Regions from separate parts of the Shinella sp. M27 genome, predicted to be linked through region 3. Evidence: predicted binding sites of a transcription regulator. Region 3 holds the regulator's gene; each other region holds the start of a gene.

What was found. Region 3 encodes LexA, which represses DNA repair genes until DNA is damaged. Its sites were predicted from a motif close to TGTTCNNNNTGTGTTCNG; they were not measured.
Region 1: the regulator LexA is predicted to act here: its motif matches at 2,694-2,711, upstream of ACOZK4_RS05435 (DNA polymerase IV).
Region 2: the regulator LexA is predicted to act here: its motif matches at 1,917-1,934, upstream of dnaE (DNA polymerase III subunit alpha).

Annotation. Positions count from the first base shown of each region.
Region 1 is NZ_JBLZPK010000014.1:47,012-52,905, forward strand. It holds gene ACOZK4_RS05420 (PleD family two-component system response regulator) at 406-1,773, opposite strand; gene ACOZK4_RS05425 (response regulator) at 1,789-2,160, opposite strand; gene ACOZK4_RS05430 (DUF3572 domain-containing protein) at 2,302-2,592, shown strand; gene ACOZK4_RS05435 (DNA polymerase IV) at 2,716-4,062, shown strand; gene ACOZK4_RS05440 (L,D-transpeptidase family protein) at 4,194-5,507, shown strand; gene ACOZK4_RS05445 (hypothetical protein) at 5,504-5,894, shown strand, end outside.
Region 2 is NZ_JBLZPK010000014.1:54,791-60,684, forward strand. It holds gene dnaE (DNA polymerase III subunit alpha) at 1-1,657, opposite strand, end outside; gene ACOZK4_RS05455 (hypothetical protein) at 2,016-2,594, shown strand; partial or broken gene ACOZK4_RS05460 (VOC family protein) at 2,706-3,077, shown strand; gene ACOZK4_RS05465 (ABC transporter ATP-binding protein) at 3,096-3,782, opposite strand; gene ACOZK4_RS05470 (lipoprotein-releasing ABC transporter permease subunit) at 3,792-5,093, opposite strand; gene proS (proline--tRNA ligase) at 5,127-5,894, opposite strand, start outside.
Region 3 is NZ_JBLZPK010000034.1:68,337-79,995, forward strand. It holds gene lpxD (UDP-3-O-(3-hydroxymyristoyl)glucosamine N-acyltransferase) at 1-1,051, shown strand, start outside; gene fabZ (3-hydroxyacyl-ACP dehydratase FabZ) at 1,044-1,511, shown strand; gene lpxA (acyl-ACP--UDP-N-acetylglucosamine O-acyltransferase) at 1,508-2,323, shown strand; gene ACOZK4_RS14325 (LpxI family protein) at 2,329-3,198, shown strand; gene lpxB (lipid-A-disaccharide synthase) at 3,203-4,381, shown strand; gene gltA (citrate synthase) at 4,412-5,701, opposite strand; gene ACOZK4_RS14340 (ComEC/Rec2 family competence protein) at 6,007-8,535, shown strand; gene lexA (transcriptional repressor LexA) at 8,670-9,398, opposite strand; gene glp (gephyrin-like molybdotransferase Glp) at 9,492-10,715, opposite strand; gene moaC (cyclic pyranopterin monophosphate synthase MoaC) at 10,715-11,209, opposite strand; gene trpC (indole-3-glycerol phosphate synthase TrpC) at 11,209-11,659, opposite strand, start outside.

The DNA.
Region 1 (5,894 bases), on a different contig from region 3:
CGAAAATAAATCAACGAATTCTTAACGTTTCCGCCAAGACTCCTTGTCTCATAGTTAACCGCCGAGCGCCTGATTGTCTCAGCAAGCGGCATTTACGTTATAGAAGACAACAGTAAGCCATCCCCTGTAAAGCAACCGTTGGATGTGGAAAATACAACCCTGGCAAATGGACGCAACTTCGCACGGCATGATTGCATCCGATACAACACTTTGAAATCTATCATCAAAAATGAATGATATGATTTATAGCCAAATTTCGCTACGCAAGCCGCGAGCCGCGACCAGGAACAGGGCCCTGCAGGAAAAACCTTCCGTAGGGGCAAGTGCCCTAAAAATCAGGCACTTGCTCAAAAAGCGGTGAAGCCTGTGGAAAAAGCGTAGGCAGGGAACCGATTCGGGTGCGACTCAGGCGGCAGCTGCCACGACGCGGTTGCGGCCGGAGCGTTTGGCTTCGTAAAGTGCGGTATCGGCGCGTTTCAGCAAAGCATCCGGGCTGTCGCCGGCCGGCAGAACGGAAGCCGTGCCCATCGATGCGGTGATCGGCAGCAGGACGTCCGTGCCCGGAATGCGGAAAGGCTCCCGCTCGACGATCGTGCGCAGACGCTCAGCGACACCGGCCGCCATTTCCGGCGTCGTATCGGGCATGACGAGCACGAACTCCTCCCCGCCATAACGGCAGGCGAGATCTGCGCCGCGCACGGCAGAGCGCACGCGGTTGGCGAATTCACGCAGCACCGCGTCGCCGGCATCATGACCATAGGTATCGTTGACCAGCTTGAAACGGTCGATATCCGTGATGCAGACCGAGAGCGGCCGGCCGCGCGCCGTCGCACGGTCGATCAGCAGCTTCATGTGGTTGTCGAGATAGCGGCGGTTGTGCAGCCCCGTCAGGCCATCCGTCACGGCAAGCTCGATCGTCTGGCGCACGCTGGCGCGCAGGCGGTCGTTGCAGCGCTTGCGGCGAATCTGGGTAAGGCTGCGGGCGATCAGTTCGTTCGGATCGATCGGCCGGATCAGGTAGTCCGTCACACCGAGTTCGAGCGCGCGCACCACCATGTCGTCGTCACCCTGCTCGGTGATCAGCAGGATCGGCAGGAAGCGCGTGCGCTCCAGCGACCGCAGCTGCGAGCAGAGGCGCAGCGGATCGTAATCCGTGAAATTGGCATTGACGATGACAAGCTCGTAATTGCTCTCCGCGGCCTGGAACAGCGCCGCCTGCGGATCGGACATGCAGGTGACTTCGGCAATCGGCTTCAGGGCGCGAGCAATACGCTCCTGCGAGCTCGCACGACCGTCAACCAGCAGAATGTCGCCCGGCTCGTCGCCGAGATTGCTATCGAGCCCGTCTTCCATCGAGATGGCGCGAGCGGTCGCCGCGCGCATGCGCAACTCGTCCGTCAGCGTCTTCAGGCGCACGAGGCTTTTCACCCGCGACATCAGCTGCAGGTCGTTGACCGGCTTGGTGAGAAAATCGTCGGCGCCCGCCTTCAGGCCGCGCACGCGGTCGGACGGCTGGTCGAGTGCGGTGACCATGACGACGGGAATATGGGCGGTGCGCGGATTGGCCTTCAGCCGCTCGCAGACTTCGAACCCGTCAATGCCGGGCATCATGATGTCGAGCAGGATGAGATCGACCTGGGTGCGTTCGCAGATGGACAGCGCCTCATAGCCATTATCGGCCGTCAGGACGTCGAAATATTCCGCCAAAAGCCGCGCTTCGAGCAGCTTCACATTGGCGGGGATATCATCGACGACGAGGATGCGTGCTGTCATGATCGCGCCCCTACCTCACGCGTCGCCGAGATAGGTTTTGATTGTCTCGATGAATTTCGGCACGGAAATCGGCTTGGAGACATAGGCCTCGCAACCGCCCTGCCGGATACGCTCTTCGTCGCCCTTCATCGCAAAGGCCGTGACCGCAATAACGGGGATGACGTGAAGCTCATCGTCCTCTTTCAGCCACTTGGTGACTTCAAGGCCCGAAACTTCCGGAAGCTGGATATCCATCAGGATCAGATCGGGGCGATATTTGCGCGCGAGATCAAGGGCTTCCATACCGTTCCGGGTCTGGATGGTCGTGTAGCCGGATGCCTCGATAAGGTCCCGGAAGAGCTTCATGTTGAGCTCGTTGTCCTCGACAATCATGACCTGCTTGGGCATCGTAAGTCCCTGTTCCTCTGACCGGCCTTGCAACCCACCGGGAGATGGATAAGTTGCGGCAAAGCCGAAATCACCCAGCCTGACCGCAGCCACGTTAGCGTCACTTGGTTGATTAAAAGGTAAATTTCCCGAGGGAAAAGAATGAAAAGCCAAAAAGATACACCTGCGGCCGAAACCGCGGAAGCAACCGCCGTCTCCATCCTCGGCTGGCTTGCCGGCGAGCCGGAATTGCTGTCGCGTTTCCTCGCACTGACGGGTGTCGCTCCATCCGAAGTCCGCAATGCCGTCAACGACCCCGGTTTCCTCGCCGGCATCGTCGATTTCCTCATGAGCCACGAGCCGGACCTGCTGGCTTTCTGCGAAGCGACCGCCACCAAGCCGGGAGCGGTCGTGCATGCCCATGCCGTGCTCTCAGGCCCGTCCGACTGGTAAGGCGGCAGCCTCGAAAGGCCGTCTTGCGTGCGCCTGTGTACGGTCATGCATTCGACCCTGAAGGCTATTGAGACTTGTATATGTAGGTACTAATGTCGCGATGTTCAATATTTGTTCTTGATGATGAGCAACGCCGCCATACGCTTTCCGGGCTTCTGTCGCGACTGCCTCTCCGGGCAGCCTGCGAACCTGCGCCGCTGCCGGGCCTGCGGCAGCCCGCGCCTGCTCTATCATGACGAACTCTACGACCTGACGCTGGCGCATATCGATTGCGATGCCTTCTATGCCGCCGTGGAAAAGCGCGACAATCCCGAGCTTGCCGACAAGCCCGTCATCATCGGCGGCGGAAAACGCGGCGTCGTCTCCACCGCCTGCTATGTCGCGCGCATCCACGGCGTTCGCTCGGCCATGCCGATGTTCAAGGCGCTGGAGGCCTGCCCCAACGCCATCGTCATTCCGCCGGACATGGAAAAATACGTCAAGGTCGGTCGGGAGGTGCGCACCATGATGCAGGAGCTGACGCCACTGGTGCAGCCGCTTTCCATCGACGAGGCCTTCCTGGAGCTGAAAGGCACGGAGCGCCTGCACCACGATCCCCCTGCCCGCGTGCTCGCCCGATTCGTCCAACGCGTGGAGAAGGAGATCGGCATCACCATCTCCGTCGGCCTCTCCTACTGCAAATTCCTCGCCAAGGTCGCCTCCGATCTCAACAAGCCGCGCGGCTTCTCCGTCATCGGCGAGAAGGAAGCGCTGGATTTCCTGAGGGACAAGCCGGTGCGCCTCATCTGGGGCGTCGGAAAGGCCTTTGCCGAGACGCTGGAGCGCGACGGCATCCGCAGCGTCGGCCAGCTTCAGACCATGGAGGAGACCGATCTGATGCGCCGCTACGGCGTGATGGGCAAGCGGCTCTTTCATCTTTCGCGCGGTCAGGATGACCGCGAAGTCCACCTGAACGATGCGGCAAAGAGCGTGTCGTCCGAGACCACGTTCTTCGACGACCTCTCCAGCTATGACGAACTCGTCGCGCATCTGCGCCGTCTGAGCGAAAAGGTTGCCGCGCGCCTGCGCAAATCCGGCATAGCCGGCCACACCGTCGTGCTCAAGCTGAAGACCGCCGACTTCAAGAGCCGCACGCGCAACCGCAAGCTCGAAGACCCGACCATGCTCGCCGACCGCATCTTCCGCACCGGCATCGAACTGCTGCGCAAGGAGACGGATGGCACGAAATACCGCCTGATCGGCATCGGCGTCAGCGACCTCACCGATCCCGGCCGCGCCGACCCGCCCGATCTCGTCGATCCCGCCGCCACCCGCCGCGCCGCCGCCGAAGCCGCGATGAACACGCTGCGCGACAAATTCGGCAAGGCCAGCGTCGAGACCGGTTATACGTTCGGCAAATCCGGCCCTGACCGCTTTCACGGAAAGTTGACTTTCAAGACGGCCGGAAAAATCGACGACCCCACCGAATAAATCCCGGCAAACCGGCGTTCTTCCCTGCATCGGGTTGGCACAGATCGGGGGATCGGCCGGGTGCATCAAGCCTTCCTTAAATCGGATGCACTACGCTTGCCGTCGGTTTGTATTGCGTACGGATGGGTAACATGAAGTTTCGCCTGGCGACTGGCATGAGCATACTTGGCCTGCTGTTGAGCTGCGGTACCGCGCTTGCGGGCACGCTCGAGGGGCCGTTGCAGATCATCGTGTCGAAGGATCTGCAGGAGCTGAAGATCTACGATGGCGGCGTGGTCGTCGCCACCTCGCATGTCTCCACCGGCAAGGCCGGCCATTCGACGCCGACCGGCATCTTCTCGATCCTGGAGAAGAAGCGCACGCATTTCTCCAACATCTATGACAGCGCACCGATGCCCTTCATGCAGCGGCTCACCTGGTCGGGTATCGCGCTGCACGCCTCCAACAGCGTGCCGTCCTATCCCGCCTCGCACGGCTGCGTGCGCCTGCCGAACGCCTTTGCCAAGACGCTGTTCAGCGTGACGCGGCGCGGCGGCCATGTGCTGATCACCGACCGCGAAATCGTGCCGCAGGAAGTCGTTCATGCGACGCTGTTCAAGCCCGTCGTCGTGGTGCCGGATACACCGCTTCTCTCTCAGGCGGGCCTGCGGCCCGGCTTGATGGAGGCCGGCGACAAGGCCGTCGAGGTCGCGATGACCGATCCCAAACCGGAAATCCTCACGCCCGCCGTGCAGAAGACCGAGCAGGACCCGATCCGCATCCTCATCACCCGCCGCGGCGACCGCGAGATGATGATCGATTTGCAGACGCTGCTGACCTCGCTCGGCTATGACGCCGGGATACCGGACGGCCTGCATGGCAAGCAGACCGTCGTCGCCATCCGCGCCTTCCAGCTTGCCGAAGGCTTGAAGGAAGACGGAATGGTGACGCCCGAACTCGTCGCCGCCGTCTATGCCAAAGCCGGCAAGGGCGCGCCGCCGAACGGCCAGATCCTCGTGCGCCAGAAATTCAAGCCGCTGGTCGAGGCCGCCATCACCATCCGCAACCCGGAAATCGCGCTCGGCACCCATTTCCTGCTCGCCCGCGACGTCGATAGCGACAAGGGCAAGGCGGACTGGTTCGGCGTCAGCGTCGACAACCAGCTCTCGCCCGCCACGCTGAAGCGTCTCGGCATCACCACGGAGGCCGATGCCACGCAGCCGGACGCGCTGACGAAGACGCTCGACCGGCTGGACATCCCCGCCGACACGCGCCTGCGCATCTCCGAACTGATGGGCGAAGGCGCCTCGCTGTCGATCTCCGACACCGGCCTTGGCCCGGAAACCGGCGACGGCACGGACTTCATCACCGTGACGCGCAAGGTGCAGCAGAAGGCGGATGCCTCGGCGGTTCAGGGCGTGAAGAAGAAAAAGAAGAAGGCGTCGTCGATCACGGTCGTCAATTGACGGGGCAGGCTGTCGCCTGTTTCCAGGTCGAGGAGATCTTCACCGAACAGGATAATCTTCTCGTGCTCTCGCTCGGCTTCGTCTCTCCGGATGATCCGCTCGACACGATCCACTTTGCCTGCGGCCGCCGGCGGAGCGGCGCAAACCCACCTTCCATCGAGGACCTGCTCTATGTGGAGCGCACAGATCAGAGCCTTGCCTGCGATGGCAGCGAGGTCGTGAGCCTTGCCTCTTATCGGGATCGTCTGGAACTCATCCTGACCGAGAGCGGCGCAGATGCGCTTGGTCTTCCCACGCACACCCTGTTTCGCTTTGACGAGCATACAGACTTGCTGGCCGACGCAACCACCATTTTGCTCGCCATGCGACAGGCCGGACAGGAGCAAA
Region 2 (5,894 bases), on a different contig from region 3:
GCTGCGACAGCGGCCGGTCGCCGATCACGATGCCGGCAGCATGCGTGGAGGCGTGGCGGTAGAGGCCTTCGATCTTCTGGGCGATATCGAGCAGGCGGGCGACGACCGGCTCCTTCTCCGCCTCTTCCTGCAGCTTCGGCTCCTCCTCGATCGCCTTGTAGAGCGGCGTCGGATTGGCCGGATTGTTCGGCACGAGCTTACAGATCTTGTCGACCTGGCCATAGGGCATTTCGAGCACACGGCCGACGTCGCGCAATGCGGCGCGCGCCTGCAGCGAACCGAAGGTGATGATCTGCGCCACCTGCTCGCGGCCGTATTTCTGCTGCACGTAGCGGATCACCTCTTCGCGGCGGTCCTGGCAGAAGTCGATGTCGAAGTCGGGCATCGAGACGCGTTCCGGATTGAGGAAGCGTTCGAACAGCAGGGAAAAGCGCAACGGATCAACGTCGGTGATCGTGAGTGCATAGGCGACGAGCGAACCCGCGCCCGAACCGCGGCCCGGCCCGACGGGAATATTGTGCTGCTTAGCCCACTTGATGAAGTCGGCAACGATGAGGAAGTAGCCGGGGAACTTCATGCGCTCGATGACGCTGAGTTCGAAATCCAGCCGCTCGCGGTAATCCTGTTCCGTATAGCCCGGCGACAGGCCGAGCAGCGCCATGCGGCTTTCCAGCCCCTCCACGGACTGGCGGCGCAGTTCCGACGATTCCGCGCGCTCCGCCTCCTCCGGATCATCCGTCGCCCCGGTAAAGCGCGGCAGGATGGGACCACGGGTCTTCAGCACGAAGGAGCAACGCTTGGCGATCTCCACCGTGTTTTCCAAGGCCTCCGGCAGGTCGGCAAAGAGCTTTGCCATGTCCTTGCGGCTCTTGAGATAGTGATCCGGCGACAGGCGGAAACGGTTGTCATCCGACACCATGGCATTGTGCGCCACCGCCATCAGCGCATCGTGGGCATCGTAGTCGTCCGGTGACGGGAAGAACGGCTCGTTGGTGGCGACCAGCGGCACATCCTCCGCATAGGCGAGCTCCACCATGCGCCGCTCATGCGACTTGTCGTAACGACCGTGGCGCTGCAACTCGATATAGAGCCGATCGCCAAACACAGCCTTCAGCGCATCGAGCCGCGCTTTTGCTACGGCCGGCTGTCCGGCAAGATAGGCCATGTCGACGGGACCGCCGCGCGCACCCGTCAAGGCGATCAGCCCGTCCGTGCCCGCTTCCAGCCAGCTATAGGCAATGCGAACCGTCTGCCCGCTTTCGCCGCCGAGATAGGCGCGGCTGACGAGCTCGACGAGACGCGCATAGCCGGCATCGCTCGCGGCAAGGACAACGATCGACGGCAGCTTCTGAAGCTGCGCCTGCCCCCCGCGCCTTTCACCCTCGCCCTCGTCTTCCATGTCGATCGACAGCTGGCAGCCGATCAAGGGCTGAATGCCGTCGCCGACGGCCTTCTGCGAGAATTCGAGCGCCGCGAACAGATTGTTCGTGTCGGTGATGGCGATGGCCGGCTGCTGGTCGGACGTTGCCTTGCCGATGATCTTCTTGATCGGCAGGGCGCCTTCGAGCAACGAGAAGGCCGAATGCACGCGCAGGTGCACGAATTCGGGCGTCTCGGCGATCTTCTCGCCAACCGTCACTGGAACCGCTTCCGCCATGTCAAACTTCCTTCCGATCAGAAGAAAGAGCTTAAGCGGATTCGGACCCGTCTCGTCCAGACGGTTCTTGGCTTTGCACCCGCTTTCCACGCGCCAAGGACGCGCGGCAGGCAGGAATGATCAGTGGAGAGATCTGAACCGTCAGATTCCGAAGAGGAGGACGGAGAAGCTGGCGACGAACAGGGCGATGGAGGTGAATGCTGCAAAGTCACGAAGAAAATCGGTCATTATGGCTCCCTTTCCTTTTATGTTTTCACTTTGTTCTATTCTTGTTCTCGTGTCAACAGCTTTCCACATCCCCTCTGGACCGACGCGTTCACGCGCAATAAGGTCGGCCCAACCCCATGGAGGAAATGAAATGAAGTCGCTTGCCGCTGCCCTTGTGTTTTCGATTGTTCTGCCTGCCGCAACGATGGCCGCCGATTTTCCGGCAGACCGCATCGTCGCCATGGCGAGCGGCGACTGGAACAAGGACGGCACGGCGGATCTGGCCGTGATCGCCACACCGGGCGACGACAGCGGCGACGACAACGGCCTCTATGTCTATCTTGCCAAGCCCGAAGAGAACCGCCTGACGCTTGCTTTGCCGCTGCCGAACAGCATATGGGGCAACCTCACCATGTATGGCCAGGAGCCGGAACTTGCGGCACTCGCCAATGGCTCCTTCACCATCACGACCAAGAACGATTCGGTCGGGCGCGACCGCTGGCGTCAGTCGCTCACCATCGCCTATCGAAATTTCGATTTCATCGTCGCCGGCTACACCTACTCGGCCTATGATACGCTCGACCCCAATGCCAGCGCGGAATGCGACCTCAACGTGCTGACCGGAAAGGGCAAGACCAGCGGCGGCGCGGTTTCCGGGCAGGCGCAGTTCGCCTTGCTCAAGGACTGGAAGGACGAGACCGCCCGCTCCATCTGCGGGCTGGACAACTGATCGCAGGCACCGCCCGCAGGGCGGCGATACGGAAGGACAATCGCGATGACCGACGAGATCAGCATCGAAATTTCCCTCTTCGTCTAGCACGGGCGCGAACAGGAGGCGGCGGATTTCTACGTCGTCGCCTTTGGCGCCGCAGTGGTCGAACCCTATCATATCGAAGGCGTACTAGCGGGCTTTGCCATGCGCTTCGGAACGATGCCTGTGGCCGTCGCGGGATCAAACCCGCGGCGCGAGGAAAACCTGTCCTATGGCGGACCGTTCTTCCCCAAGGCGGCCGGGTCCGTCAGCGCGATTTTCACACTGACGGTCGGCGACATCGAGCGCACGATGCAACGGGCGATCGAAGCCGGTGCCGTGACGCGAGATGTAGTGCAGGTGGATATGTTGGGCCGGCGCGTGGCGTCGATCTTCGATCCGTTCGGGCACATCTGGGCGCTTGTCGAACGCAAGGCCGGAACCGCTAAGCTCGCGGCGTGATATCGAACGACGGGCCTTTCAGGCCAGTTCCTTGACAAGGCCATCCTCGATCGTCACGCGGCGATCCATCAGCCCGGCAAGCTCGTGGTTATGCGTGGCGATCATCGCGGCAAGGCCGGACTGGCGGGCGAGCGCTTCCAGCGCCTCGAAGACGTAGCCGGCGGTTTCCGGGTCGAGATTGCCAGTGGGCTCGTCGGCCAGAAGCAGGAGCGGCGCATTGGCAACCGCGCGTGCGATAGCGACGCGCTGCTGCTCGCCGCCGGAAAGTTCGGACGGGCGGTGATCGGCGCGGTGGCCGATGCGCATATAATCGAGCAGCTGCGCGGCGCGTTCGCGTGCCTCGGCCTTGGAGAGGCCGCCGATCAGCTGCGGCATCATGATGTTTTCGAGCGCGGTGAATTCCGGCAGCAGATGGTGGAACTGATAAACGAAGCCGATCTCGCCGCGGCGGATCGCCGTGCGCTGGTCATCCGGCAGGCCGGCACAGGAATGGCCGTTGACGAAGACATCGCCGGCATCGGGTTTTTCGAGCAGCCCCGCGACATGCAGCAGCGTCGACTTACCGGTGCCCGACGGTGCGACGAGCGCGACCGTCTCGCCGCTTCTCAGCGTGAAATCGGCGCCCTTGAGGATCGACAGTACCGTCTCGCCCTGGCCGTAGTGCCGTTCGATGCCCTTGAGTTCCAAAGCGACGCGCGCTGCCATGCTGAATTCCTATTCGTACCTGAGGGCCTGAACCGGATCGAGCTTGGAGGCACGCCAGGCGGGGAAGATCGTCGCGAGGAAGGAGAGCGCAAGCGCCATGACGATGACGGTGACCGTCTCGCCGGCATTCATGTCGGCCGGAAGCTGGCTGAGGAAATAGAGTTCCGGGTTGAACAGCGTCGTGCCCGAGATCCAGGAGAAGAACTGGCGGATCGACTCGACGTTGAGGCAGACGATGACGCCGAGCAGCACGCCGGCGAAGGTGCCGACCGTGCCGATGGCCGCCCCCGTCATGAAGAAGATGCGCATGATGGAGCCCGATGTGGCGCCCATGGTGCGCAGGATGGCGATGTCGCTGCCCTTGTCCTTCACCAGCATGATCAGGCCGGAAATGATGTTGAGCGCGGCGACGAGCACGATCAGCGTCAGGATCATGAACATGACGTTGCGCTCGACCTGCAAGGCCGAGAAGAAGGTCTGGTTGCGCTGGCGCCAGTCCGTGATGAAGATCTGCCGCTCCGCCGCCGCCTCGATGGGCTGGCGCAGGCTGTCGATCTGATCCGGGTTGGAAACGAAAAGCTCGATCGACTGCACGACGCCTTCGGAGTTGAAGTAGAGTTGTGCCTCGTCCAGCGGCATGTAGATGATCGAGGCGTCATATTCCGACATGCCGATCTCGAAGATCGCCGAGACCGTATAGGTCTTCACGCGCGGATTGACGCCCAGCGGCGTGACGTCCCCTTCCGGTGCCACGAGCGTGATCTGGCCGCCGGCGCTGAGTCCGAGTTGCTCGGCCATGCGCGCGCCGATGGCAACACCGCCGCCGGAGGCAAAACCGACAAGGTCGCCTTCCTTGATATGGTCGGAGACGGATTTCATTTTGGCGAGGTCATCCGCACGGATGCCGCGCACCAGAGCGCCCGTACCGCCGCCCGCCGTTCCCTGCGCCAGCGTCTGGCCTTCCACGAGCGGGATGGCCATGGTAACGCCGGGAACGGCGGCAAGACGGTCGGCGAGCTTGGCATAATCGTTCAGCGGGCTGTCGATCGGCTGGATGATCATATGCCCGTTGATGCCGAGGATGCGCGAGATCAGCTCGGTGCGGAACCCGTTCATCACCGCCATGACGATGATGAGCGTCGCCACGCCGAGCATGATGCCGATGAAGGAGAAACCGGCGATAACGGAGATGAAGGCTTCCTTGCGCCGTGAGCGCAGGTAGCGCCAGGCGACCATCCGCTCGAAAGCGGAGAACGGGCGGCTCTTCTTGAAGGCCTGGGCCTCTATCGCCCCGCTCGCTGCGTCAGCCATGCTGTCTCCCTGTTTTCCCGGCTCAAGCCGACATCAGTTGCCGGACGTCAGGCGGTGGATCGCCGCCTCGATGGTCAGCGTCTCGCGTTCGCCGGTCTTGCGATGCTTGATCTCGACTTCGCCATTGGCGACGCCGCGCGGACCCGCGATGACCTGCACCGGCGCCCCGATGAGGTCGGCGGTCGCGAATTTCGCACCCGCGCGCTCGTCCTTGTCGTCATAGAGCACGTCGATGCCGGCATTCAGGAGCGCGCTATAGATCGTTTCGCAGGCTGCGTCGCAGGCGGCATCGCCCGACTTCATGTTGATGACAATGGCTTCGAAAGGTGCCACGGCCTTCGGCCAGATGATGCCGTTCTCGTCATGCGAGGCTTCGATGATGGCGGGCACGAGGCGCGTCGGGCCGATGCCGTAGGAGCCCATATGCACGGTGTGTTCCTTGCCGTCGGGGCCCTGGACCTTGGCGCCCATGGCTTCGGAATATTTCGTGCCGAAATAGAAGATGTGGCCGACTTCGATGCCGCGGGCCGACAGGCGCTCGCCTTCCGGGATCGCCTCGAAGGCCGGAGCGTCGTGCATTTCGGAGGTGGCAGCGTAACGCGAGGTCCACTTGTCGAAGATGGCCTTGAGGCCCGTCACGTCTTCGAAATTCGTGTCGAGGCCGGGAATGTCGAAGTTCAAAAAGTCCTTGTGGCAGAAGACTTCCGATTCACCGGTATCGGCAAGGATGATGAATTCGTGGCTGAGATCGCCGCCGATCGGGCCGGTATCGGCACGCATCGGGATGGCACGCAGGCCCAT
Region 3 (11,659 bases):
TTTTCCGCCCAACGACGGACTTCGGCTGGGTGACCTAGCGAGCGCGCTCGGGGCGGAACTTGCCGATGCTGCGCATGCTGGTCGCATCGTGCGCAGCGTTTCGCCCGTCAACCGGGCGAAAGAAGGCGATCTCTGCTATATTCTCTCACGCAAATTTCGCGCTGAACTCGAGACGAGCGAGGCGACGGCGATCCTCTGTGATCGCGCGTTGGTCTCTCTGATTCCCGCTCACATCGGTGTTCTGGTCTCGAAGCGCCCGCACACCGATTTCGCGCGGGCAGGGGAATTGTTGTATCCGTCCGCGATGCGTCCGGAAGCGATGACCTCCGCGACAGCCTCGATTTCTCCGGCAGCCTATGTCGATCCCGCCGCACGCCTCGAACCCGCCGTCTGCGTCGAACCCATGGCTGTGATCGGCGCGGGTGCGGAGATCGGCGAGGGCAGCCATATCGGTGCGGGCGCGATCATCGGGGCGAATGTGAAGATCGGGCGCGACTGCACCATTGCGGCGGGCGCGACCATCCAGTGTGCGCTTATCGGCAACAATGTCATCATTCATCCCGGCGCCCGCATCGGCCAGGATGGTTTTGGTTATGCACCCGGCCTCAAGCCCGGCATGATCAAGATCGTGCAGATCGGCCGCGTCATCATCCAGGACCATGTCGAGATCGGCGCCAACACGACGATCGACCGCGGCACGATGGACGATACCGTGATCGGTGAGGGGACGAAGATCGACAACCAGGTTCAGGTCGGCCACAATGTGCGCATCGGCCGCCATTGCGGCATCGTCAGCAAGGTCGGCATTGCCGGCAGCACGCGCATCGGTGATGGCGTGATGATCGGCGGCGCGTCCGGTATCAATGGCCACATCACCATCGGTGACGGCGTGCAGATCGCCGCCATGAGCGGTGTCATCGCCGATATTCCGGCGGGCGAGAAATATGGCGGGGTTCCGGCCCGCCCGATGCGCGATTTCCTGCGCGACATGGCGGAGATCGTCACGCGCTCCAGCACTCGAGTCCAGAAAAAGGGGGGCAACGATGAGTGAAGAAACCAAGGCGACGCTCGGCGTGGCTGATTTGCGTGAGATCCTCACGCTGCTTCCCCACCGCTACCCGTTCCTACTGGTCGACAAGATCATCGAGATCGACGACGACAATTCGGCGATCGGCATCAAGAACGTCACGGTGAACGAGCCCCAGTTCATGGGCCATTTCCCCGACCACCCGATCATGCCCGGCGTCCTGCTCATCGAAGGCATGGCGCAGACCGCCGGCGCGATCTGCGCGCGCAAGTCGCGTTCGGGGTCGAACCTCGTCTATTTCATGACGATCGACAATGCCCGTTTCCGCAAGCCGGTCGTTCCCGGCGATCGCGTCGAGTTCCACGTCGTCAAGCAGAAGCAGCGCGGCAATATCTGGAAGTTTCATTGCGACGCAAAAGTTGATGGGCAACTCGTCGCGGAAGCTGATATCGGCGCGATGATCGTGAAAAAGGAAGACGCCTGAAAATGATTGCCGCCAGCGCGAAGATCCATCCGCTCTCCGTCGTGGAAGACGGAGCGGTCATCGGCGAGAACGTCGTCGTCGGCCCCTTCTCCTATGTCGGGCCTAAGGTCGTTGTGCACGATGACGTGGAGCTTCTTGCGCATGCGGTCGTCACCGGCCGCACCGTTCTTGGCCGCGGCTGCCGCGTGTTTTCCAATGCCGTGATCGGCGGCGATCCGCAGAGCCTGCACCACGACGGGGCGGAAACCACGCTCACCGTCGGCGAGAAATGCACCTTCCGTGAAGGCGTGACGGTCAACACCGGCACGACCGAAGGCGGCGGCAAGACTGTTATCGGCGACAACAATCTCTTTCTCGCGAATTCCCACGTGGCGCATGACTGCATTCTCGGCAGCCATATCGTCATGTCGAACAATGTGATGCTGGCGGGACATGTCGTGGTCGAGGATCGCGTCATCCTGGGCGGCGGCTCGGCGGTGCACCAGTTCACCCGCATCGGCCGCCAGGCCTTTATCGGCGGCCTCTCGGCGGTGTCCTACGATGTCATTCCCTATGGCATGCTGAACGGCAATCCGGGCATTCTCGGCGGTCTCAATGTCGTCGGCATGAGCCGCTCCGGTATCGAAAAGGCTGTCATCCACGAGGTGCGCCGCGCCTTCAAGCAGATTTTCGAAGGCGAAGGCTCGATCCGCGTCAATGCTGCGGCGATCCGCGATGAGTATGCCGGCAGCGTTCCGGTCATGCACATCCTCGATTTCATCGCCGCCGACAGCGACCGCGCGCTCTCCTCGCCCAACCGGGGCAAGGGCTGACCACCATGACGGACGGCCGGGCCGAGAAACACGGCCGGCTGGCCATCATCGCCGGCGGCGGCCTGCTACCGCGCTATGTGGCGGATGCTGCCCGCGCCCGCGGCGAAAATCCCTATATTCTCGCTCTCAGCAACGAATCCGCTGAAAACTGGTCCGACTTCGACCATGAGGCGATTTCGATAGGCAATTATGCCGGCATCGGCGCCGCGTTCCGGGCGAAGGGCATCGGCCGCGCCGTGCTTTCCGGTTTCGTGCGCCGCCGGCCGGAATGGCGGGATATTCATGCTCCCTGGAAGGCGCTGCTGGCCATTCCCTCCGTCGTGCGCACACTCATGAACGGCGGCGACGATACCGTTCTGAAGATGGTCATCCGCCTGATCGAGAGCGAGGGGGTGCGCGTCGTCGGCGCGCATGAAATCGTGCCGGATCTCCTCGGCACAGAAGGCCCGCTCGGAACCCTTACGCCGGATGCCGCTGCGGAAGGCGATATCGCGGCCGCCTCCGCCGCTGCACTGGCGCTCGGCCGGTTGGATGTGGGTCAGGGCGCCGTCGCCGTGGGTGGCCGCGTGGTGGCGTTGGAGGGCGCGGAGGGCACGGACGGCATGCTGGAGCGCGTAGCGCAGCTGCGCGCCGAGGGACGCATTTCCCAGCGGCGCAAGGGCGTGCTGGTCAAGCTCTGCAAGCCGGGACAGGACTTACGCGCCGACCTGCCGTCGATCGGCCTCGAAACGCTGCGGCGGGCACGGGCCGCGGGCCTAGCCGGCATCGCCGTGGAGGCCGGACGCTCGCTGGTGCTGGAGCGCGCAGCTATGGTGGCCGAAGCGGATGCGCAAGGCCTTTTTGTCACCGGCATCCTGCCATCGCGAACGGAGTGAAGGCATGGCAGACAAGGCGCTCAAGATCGGCATTATCGCCGGCGAAGTCTCCGGCGACCTTCTGGGCGGCGATCTGATCGCGGCGCTGCGGGAGGCCTATGCCGGCCCTATCGATCTCGTCGGTATCGGCGGGGAAGCGCTGGAACGGCAGGGCCTGAAATCCCTGTTCGATTTCTCCGAGCTCTCCATCATGGGCATTTCGCAGGTGCTCAAACGCCTGCCGTCGCTGCTGCGCCGCATTCGCCAGACGGCGGACGCCCTGATCGCCGCCCGTCCCGATCTGCTCATCATAATCGACAGTCCGGATTTTACCCATCGTGTCGCGCGTCGTGTGCGCAAGGCCCTGCCGGACCTGCCCGTCGTCAATTATGTCTGCCCGAGCGTGTGGGCGTGGAAGGAAGAGCGCGCACCGCGCATGCGCGGCTATGTCGATCGCGTGCTCGCCTTGCTGCCCTTCGAGCCCGCCGCCATGCAGCGCCTCGGCGGCCCCGAGACCATCTATGTCGGCCATCGCCTGATCAGTGATCCGCAGGTCCTAGAGGTTCGCGCCGCCCGGCTTTCCCGTGCCGATCGCGGCCCTGCGGAAAAAATGTGCCTGCTGCTTCCCGGTTCCCGTTCCACGGAAATCACCCGCTTGCTTCCGGTGTTCGGTGAAACGGCAAGGGAGCTTTCGCTTCGCAATCCGGGTACTCGCTTCCTCCTGCCCACCGTGCCGCGTCAGGAGGCGCTGGTGCGGCGGCTGACCGCCGATTGGCCGGTGAAGCCCGTCATCACCACCTCTCAGGATGAGAAGTGGCAGGCTTTTGCGCAGGCGGATGCGGCCATCGCGGCGTCCGGCACGGTCATCCTGGAACTGGCGCTCGCCCGCGTGCCTGTCATTTCCACCTACAGATTCGATTGGCTGGCCAATCTCTTTCTTCGCAGGATAAAGGTCTGGACCGCGGCGATCCCCAATCTCATCGCGGACTATACGGTCGTACCGGAATATCTGAACGAGCAGGTTCGACCGGGCAGCCTCGCGCGCTGGTTCGAGCGCCTGTCGGCCGACACCACGCAACGCCGCGCCATGCTGGAAGGCTATGACCTCGTCTATGACCGCATGCAAACGCCGCGCCCGCCCGGTGAGACCGGCGCGGCGGTGATCCTCGATCTTCTCGCAACAAAAAAGCCCGGTCAAAAATGACCGGGCTTTTTCTTTTCAGGATCGCTGCGATCAGCGCTTGGAGACCGGCATGTAATCGCGCTTCGGCTCGCCGATATAGAGCTGGCGCGGACGGCCGATGCGCTGTTCCGGGTCTTCGATCATCTCGTTCCACTGGGCGATCCAGCCGACCGTGCGGGCGAGCGCGAAGAGTACGGTGAACATGGTGGTGGGGAAGCCCAGCGCCTTCAGCGTGATGCCGGAGTAGAAGTCGATGTTCGGGTAGAGCTTCTTTTCGATGAAGTACTCGTCCGTCAGCGCGATGCGCTCGAGCTCCATTGCGACTTCCAGCATCGGATCGTCCTTGATGCCGAGCTCGCCGAGAACCTCATGCGTCGTCTTCTGCATGATCTTGGCGCGCGGGTCGTAGTTCTTGTAAACGCGGTGGCCGAAGCCCATCAGGCGGAACGGGTCGTTCTTGTCCTTGGCGCGGGCGACATATTCCGGAATGCGATCGACCGTGCCGATTTCGGCGAGCATGTTGAGTGCGGCTTCATTGGCACCGCCATGCGCCGGGCCCCAGAGGCAGGCAATGCCGGCGGCGATGCAGGCGAACGGATTGGCGCCAGAGGAGCCGGCAAGGCGAACCGTCGAGGTCGATGCGTTCTGCTCGTGGTCGGCATGCAGGATGAAGATGCGGTCCATGGCGCGGGCCAGAACCGGGTTCACCACATAGTCTTCACAGGGCACGGCAAAGCACATGCGCAGGAAGTTCGACGCATAGTCGAGATCGTTCTTCGGGTAAACGAAGGGCTGGCCGATATGGTACTTGTAAGCCATGGCGGCGATCGTCGGCATCTTGGCGATCATGCGCAGTGACGCGACCATGCGCTGGTGCGGATCGGTGATGTCGGTCGAGTCATGGTAGAAGGCCGAGAGCGCGCCGACACAGCCGCACATGACAGCCATCGGGTGCGCGTCGCGTCGGAAGCCGGTGAAGAAGCGGCTCATCTGCTCGTGCACCATGGTGTGGTGCGTCACGCGGTGATCGAAATCGTCCTTCTGGGACTTCGTCGGCAGTTCGCCGTACAACAGCAGGTAGCAGACTTCCAGGAAGTCACCATGTTCCGCCAGCTGGTCGATGGGATAGCCGCGATGCAGCAGCACGCCTTCGTCACCGTCGATATAGGTGATCTTCGATTCGCAGGACGCCGTGGAGGTGAAACCGGGATCGTAGGTGAAGGCGCCGGTATTCTTGTAGAGGGTGCCAATGTCGATCACATCGGGGCCGATCGTCCCGGATCGCGTCGGCAGCTCAACTGTCTTGCCACCGATCGATACACCCGCGCTAGTTCCTGTCATGACGATCCTCCGTTGTTTCGAATGGTGGCACGCAGTTGTGCCGCACCCATGAACATGCTCGTTTTGCTAGCCCATTTACGGTGCCCTGCCAAGCGATACCAAAGGCAAATTGTGCACTGCGAAAATAAGCTTTCCGGCAACGCAATATCTACCGTTTCGGTGAAGTTGCAAGCAACCTTTGAGAGTGCTCGCGCAATTGCGGAGGGCGCATCCTTTCTTGCTGACTTAGTATTTTTCGCGCCTACTGTTGATTGAGGATTTTTGTCGTCGATTGCATTATGGTGGCAGGAAAAGGGGCCGAGGCCATGGCCAAGGTGAAGGAGGCGGAGGGACGGGAAGCGCTGCGCGAGGCCGATGCCTGGCGGACGCTTTCTGATGTCTCTTCGCCACCGGCGGTGCTCGAGGATGGTACACGCCCGAAAGCGCCGCTAGCCACTCTGGGGCGGATCGAAGGCCGCCTTCGCCACGTCCTCCTGCCGTGGCGAGACGTGCACGCCGCCTTTGCGGAGGAGCGGGCACACGGCCATTTCTTTCTGTTCGTGCCGGTCTTCCTCGGCGCGGGAGCAGCACTCTGGTTTGCGGCTATCTCCGATCCCTCCGTTCTCGCCCTCCTTTTCATCGCTTTCATCACCTTCTGGCCTGCCTGGCGCCTGCGACACCGGGAAGACTGGCGAGCGCTTGCCGCAGGCGCTGCGTTTCTCGTGCCCATCGGCATGCTGCTGGCGGCCTTCGAAAGCGCCCGGCTCGACACCGTCCTGCTCGATGCGCCCGTGACCACCGAGATCACCGGCCGCGTGCTGTCGCGCGAAAGCGACGGGCGAGGTGCAATACGCTATCGCATTGCCCTTACGGCGACACGCGATCCCACCTTGAAACGTGCGCCTGATGTGGTGACGGTTCTCGCCCGCAACAGGCACGAACCGATCGCGATCGGCGACGGCATTGCCGGCCGCGCGCGGCTCAATCCGCCCTCCGGTCCCGCATTGACCGGGCTCAACGATTTTGCCTTCGACGCCTATTTCGCCGGCACCGGGGCGGTCGGCTATTTCTACAAGGCGCCCGAACGGGTTGCAGCGGCGCCGGCCGGTCTGGAGGAGCGGATCCGGAAGGAAATCGCGACGTGGCGCAACAATCTGACCGAGCATATCCGTAGCCGGATCGATGGTGATGCCGGCGCGATCGCCGCCGCCTTGGTGACGGCCGAACAGCGTGCGATCAGCCCGGAAACGGTGGAGGCGTTGCGGCAGGCGGGGCTTGCCCATGTGCTGGCGATTTCCGGGCTGAACATGGTGCTTGCGGCCGGCACATTTCTTGTCGGCGCACGCATGCTGATGGCACTGATCCCCGGCTTTGCCGAGCGATATCCGGCAAAGAAAATCGCCGCCGTCGGGGCGCTCGTCATGGTGACGCTCTATATACTCGTGTCGGGTGGGGCACTTTCGGCGGTGCGTTCGTGGATCATGATCTGTGTCATGCTCGTCGCCGTGCTGTTCGGACGGTCGGCGATCAGCTTGCGCAACGTCGCCCTTTCGGCCATCCTCATCCTAGTGGTCACGCCCTCGGCCATCACCAATCCCGGTTTCCAGATGTCCTATGCCGCAACGCTGGGGCTGGTCGCCGGTTATGCGGCATGGCGCGAGCGACCGGTGAAACGGGAGGGCCGGGGCGGCGTGTTGCCGGCTGCCGGCGGTTTGACCGGCCGCTTCCTCGGCGGATTGGTGCTCTCCTCGCTGATCGGCGGTTTTTCGACGCTGATCTATTCGATCCACCACTTCAACCGGATTCCGGCCTACGGGTTGGCGGGCAACCTCCTCACCATGCCCGCCATCAGCGCCATCGTCATGCCCTTCGGCCTTGTCGCCGTGCTGCTGATGCCCTTCGGACTGGATGCCGTCCCTTTCGCCATCATGGGCAAGGGGATCGAGTGGATGATCACCCTGTCCAACTGGGTGGCCAGCTGGAAAGGCGAGATCGTCACCGGCCGCATTCCGCCTGCCGCCTTCCTGCTGATCGGCTTCGGCGGCGGGCTCGTCTGCATCCTGCGCACACACCTTCGCCATGCCGGTACATTGCTCGTGCTGATCGGCGTTGCCATCGCATTCTGGCCAGGTGATCCCGTAAGGCCCGAGGTCCTGATCTCGGAGGACGGTCGCCTCGTTGCTATCCTGCGCGACGATGGCGTTGCAACGAACCGTGCCCGTCCGCCGGATTTCGTCTACGCGCAATGGCGCCGGGCCTTGCGGCTGGGCGACGTCGTCAAGCCGACGATGAGAAAGTCCGCCGGTTTGACAGTTGAAGAGGAAGCTACCGCAGTCGAAACCGCGAAAAAGCGAAAATCGTCACGCCACCGGGTAAACCGCGAAAAGGCGAAAGCGGCCATGGCGTCTGCGTTCTACGCGGCAGCAAGCCAGGCGGGTTTCATCTGCGAGACGAAGGCTTTCTGCGTGGCTGTTTCATCAAACGAATGGCGCATCGTCACGCTTGACGACGTCGCATTTCTTGGCACGGCCTGCGACGCCGCAGACCTCGTCGTCACGCAGGCGCCGCTTCGGATCGCTGCGTGCCGCTCCGGCGCAAGGCTCATCACCGCTCGTCATCTACGGCGAACCGGCGCCCTGGAAATCATCCCCGGCGAAGAGGAAAATGCACCGTTGATACTGGAAGCCAGCATAATACCAGCTATCGAAACGCTGGATCGCCCGTGGTCGCGCCATCGGACTTATGATTGGCGAACCGGAACGTATACGAGTGGCAACGCAGAGGGAGAACGCCCTCAACGCGACACTCAAGGCGAAATCAATGAAACCGACGCAGCCATTTCGAGCGACTTCTGAATTGAGCAGCTGAGTTGGCCGGCAGCATAAACCATTTCCTGAACCAAAAGCTCCCGCACCTTCACCTCGAAGGCCGCACAGTCCATGAAAGCCAATGTCCTGGGGGCACGTACGAAGTCTCGAGTTTGGCCTGGTTAGTTGTAGCGCCGAATAAGGCCCACAAGCTTGCCCTGGATTTTGACGCGATCCGGACCGAAGATGCGGGTTTCATAAGCAGGGTTTGCGGCTTCCAGCGCAATCGACGCACCCTTGCGGCGGAAGCGCTTCAGCGTGGCTTCTTCATCGTCGACGAGGGCTACGATGATTTCGCCGGGATTGGCACTGCTGGTATCGCGAATGATGACCGTGTCGCCATCGAAGATGCCGGCTTCGATCATCGAATCGCCCTTTACCTCGAGCGCATAGTGCTCGCCGACGCCGATCATTTCGGCCGGGACAGTGATATCATGCGTGTTGTTCTGGATGGCGGAGATCGGCACGCCGGCGGCAATGCGGCCCATGACGGGTACGGAGACCGAGGAGGGCATGACATCCGACTGCGGTGTTGCGACACGCTGGGAGGGCGCCGGCGCCATCGGTTGTTTGCCGCGGCTGCCTTCGACGACGGTGGGTGAGAACCCACGGCGGGGCTGCTGGCTCGGCGAATAGGCCTCGGGAAGCTTGATGACTTCCAGTGCCCGCGCCCGGTTCGGCAGGCGGCGGATGAAGCCGCGCTCTTCAAGCGCCGTGATGAGGCGATGGATGCCGGATTTGGAGGCCAGATCCAGGGCATCCTTCATCTCGTCGAAAGACGGCGGAATACCGGATTCCTTCATACGCTCATGAATGAACAGGAGCAGTTCCTGTTGTTTGCGCGTCAGCATGGTCTCTCCACCGAGAATCGTGAAACAAATCCAGAACAGACACTATATGTTCCATATGTGTTCCGCAAGGGGCTGCTGAAACAATAATACAGTTCAGAGGGTTGGCTGGCGTACCAGAAGCACGTCGCAGGGCGAGCCGGCTTCGATGGCGGGCGCGTTCGGCGGGCGGATGAGCAGGCCTTCGGATTCGGCGAAGATCCGCATCATCGAGGAATCTTGTTTGTCGAAGGGTGTCACGCGAAGCTCTCCATCCGGACCGCGGGTAATACGCGCGCGAACATAGTCCTGCCGGTGGTCGTTTTCCTTGATCGGCACGGCGGTGACGGCCTTGTAAACGCGGTCATTCGCCGGCAGGCGGGCGAGGCGGCGCGTCAGCGGCTCCAGGAAAAGCAGCGCGCAGACGAGGCTGGAGACGGGATTGCCCGGCAGGCCGACGATCTGGATATCGCCAAGGCGGCCGACCATCAGCGGTTTTCCGGGACGCATGGCGATGCGCCAGAAATCGAGTTCCATGCCGGCTTCGCCGAGCACCGGCTGCACGAGATCGAAATCGCCGACCGAGGCGCCGCCGAGTGTGACGAGCACGTCGATATCCAAGGCAAGTGCCCTCTGCACGGCCTCGAGGATCGCCTTTTTGTCGTCGCCGACAATGCCGAGGTCGATGATCTCGGCACCGGAAGCGCGCGCGATGGCGGAGACGCCGTAGGTGTTGGAGGCGATGATCTGGCTGGCGCCGGGCGGCGTGCCGGGCGTGACGAGTTCGTCGCCGGTGGCGAGCACGGCGATGCGGGGGCGGGCGTAGACCGTGAGCTCGGCGTGGTTCATCGCGGCGGCGACGGTGAGGCGGCCGGAATCGAGCACGTCGCCGGCCTTGAGCAGGACGTCGCCTTCCGAAAAATCCTGGCCGCGCGGGCGGATATGGCGGCCCTTGGGCGTCATGAAGGTGGTGCGGACGCGGCCATCGTCCAGCTTTTCGGCGTCTTCCTGCAGCAATACCGTATCGGCGAAGGCAGGCAGCGGCGCGCCGGTGAAGATGCGCACGGCATCGCCGGGGCCGGCTGTTCCTTCGAAGGCGTGACCGGCCGCCGAGGTGCCGACGACCTTGAGGATCGATCCGAGCGCGGCGATATCGGCATGGCGAACGGCGTAGCCGTCCATGGCGGAATTGTCGAAGGGCGGCTGGGTGAGGCGGGCGGCGACGTCTTCTGCCAGCACGCGGCCTCCCGCGTCATGGAGCGAAACCGTTTCCGTCCGTTGCGTGGGCTTGGCCGCGGAAAGCAGGCGGTCGAGGGCGTCGGCAACGGGAAGAAGGGACATCAGGGATCTCTGCGTTTGTAATCACCGGAGCGGCCGCCGGATTTTTCGGCAAGGCGCACGCCGCCGATCTCCATTTCGCGGTCGGCCGCCTTGGCCATGTCGTAGATCGTGAGGCACGCGACACTGACGGCGGTCAGCGCCTCCATCTCGACGCCGGTGCGGCCGGTGAGCTTCGCCATCGCTTCGATCCGCAGACCGGGCAGGGCATGGTCCTCGCGGATATCGACCGTCACCTTGGTCAGCATCAAGGGATGGCAGAGCGGGATGAGATTGGACGTCTGCTTGGCGGCCATGATGCCGGCCAGTCGTGCCGTACCGATGACGTCGCCCTTCTTGGCGTCGCCCTTGAGGATCAGGTCGAGCGTTTCCGGCGCCATGCGGATGAAACCTTCGGCCACGGCAATGCGCACGGTCTCGGCCTTGTCGCCGACATCGACCATGTGCGCTTCGCCGGAGGCGCCGATATGGGTGAGCGTGCGGCCGTTCTCGGCCATCATTCCGCTGCCAGCATGCCGGCGGAGCCGGTCAGCAGTTCGCGCGTGGCGCCCGTCACGTCGTCCTTGCGCATCAGGCTTTCGCCGACGAGGAAGGTGGAGATGCCGACCTTGCCGAGGCGCGTACAATCGGCATGGGTGAAGATGCCGCTTTCGCCGACGAGCAGACGATCCTCCGGCACCATGCCGGCGAGCTTTTCGGAGACGGCGAGATCGACTTCGAAGGTGCGCAGGTTGCGGTTGTTGATGCCGACGAGCTTGGACTTGAGCTTCAGCGCCCGCTCCATCTCTTCTTCGTCATGCACCTCGATCAGCACGTCCATGCCGAGCGAAAAGGCGGCGTCTTCCAGCATCTTGGCCGTGTCGTCGCTGAGCGAAGCCATGATGAGCAGGATGCAATCCGCACCCCAGGCGCGGGCTTCCAGCATCTGGTAGCTGTCGAACATGAAA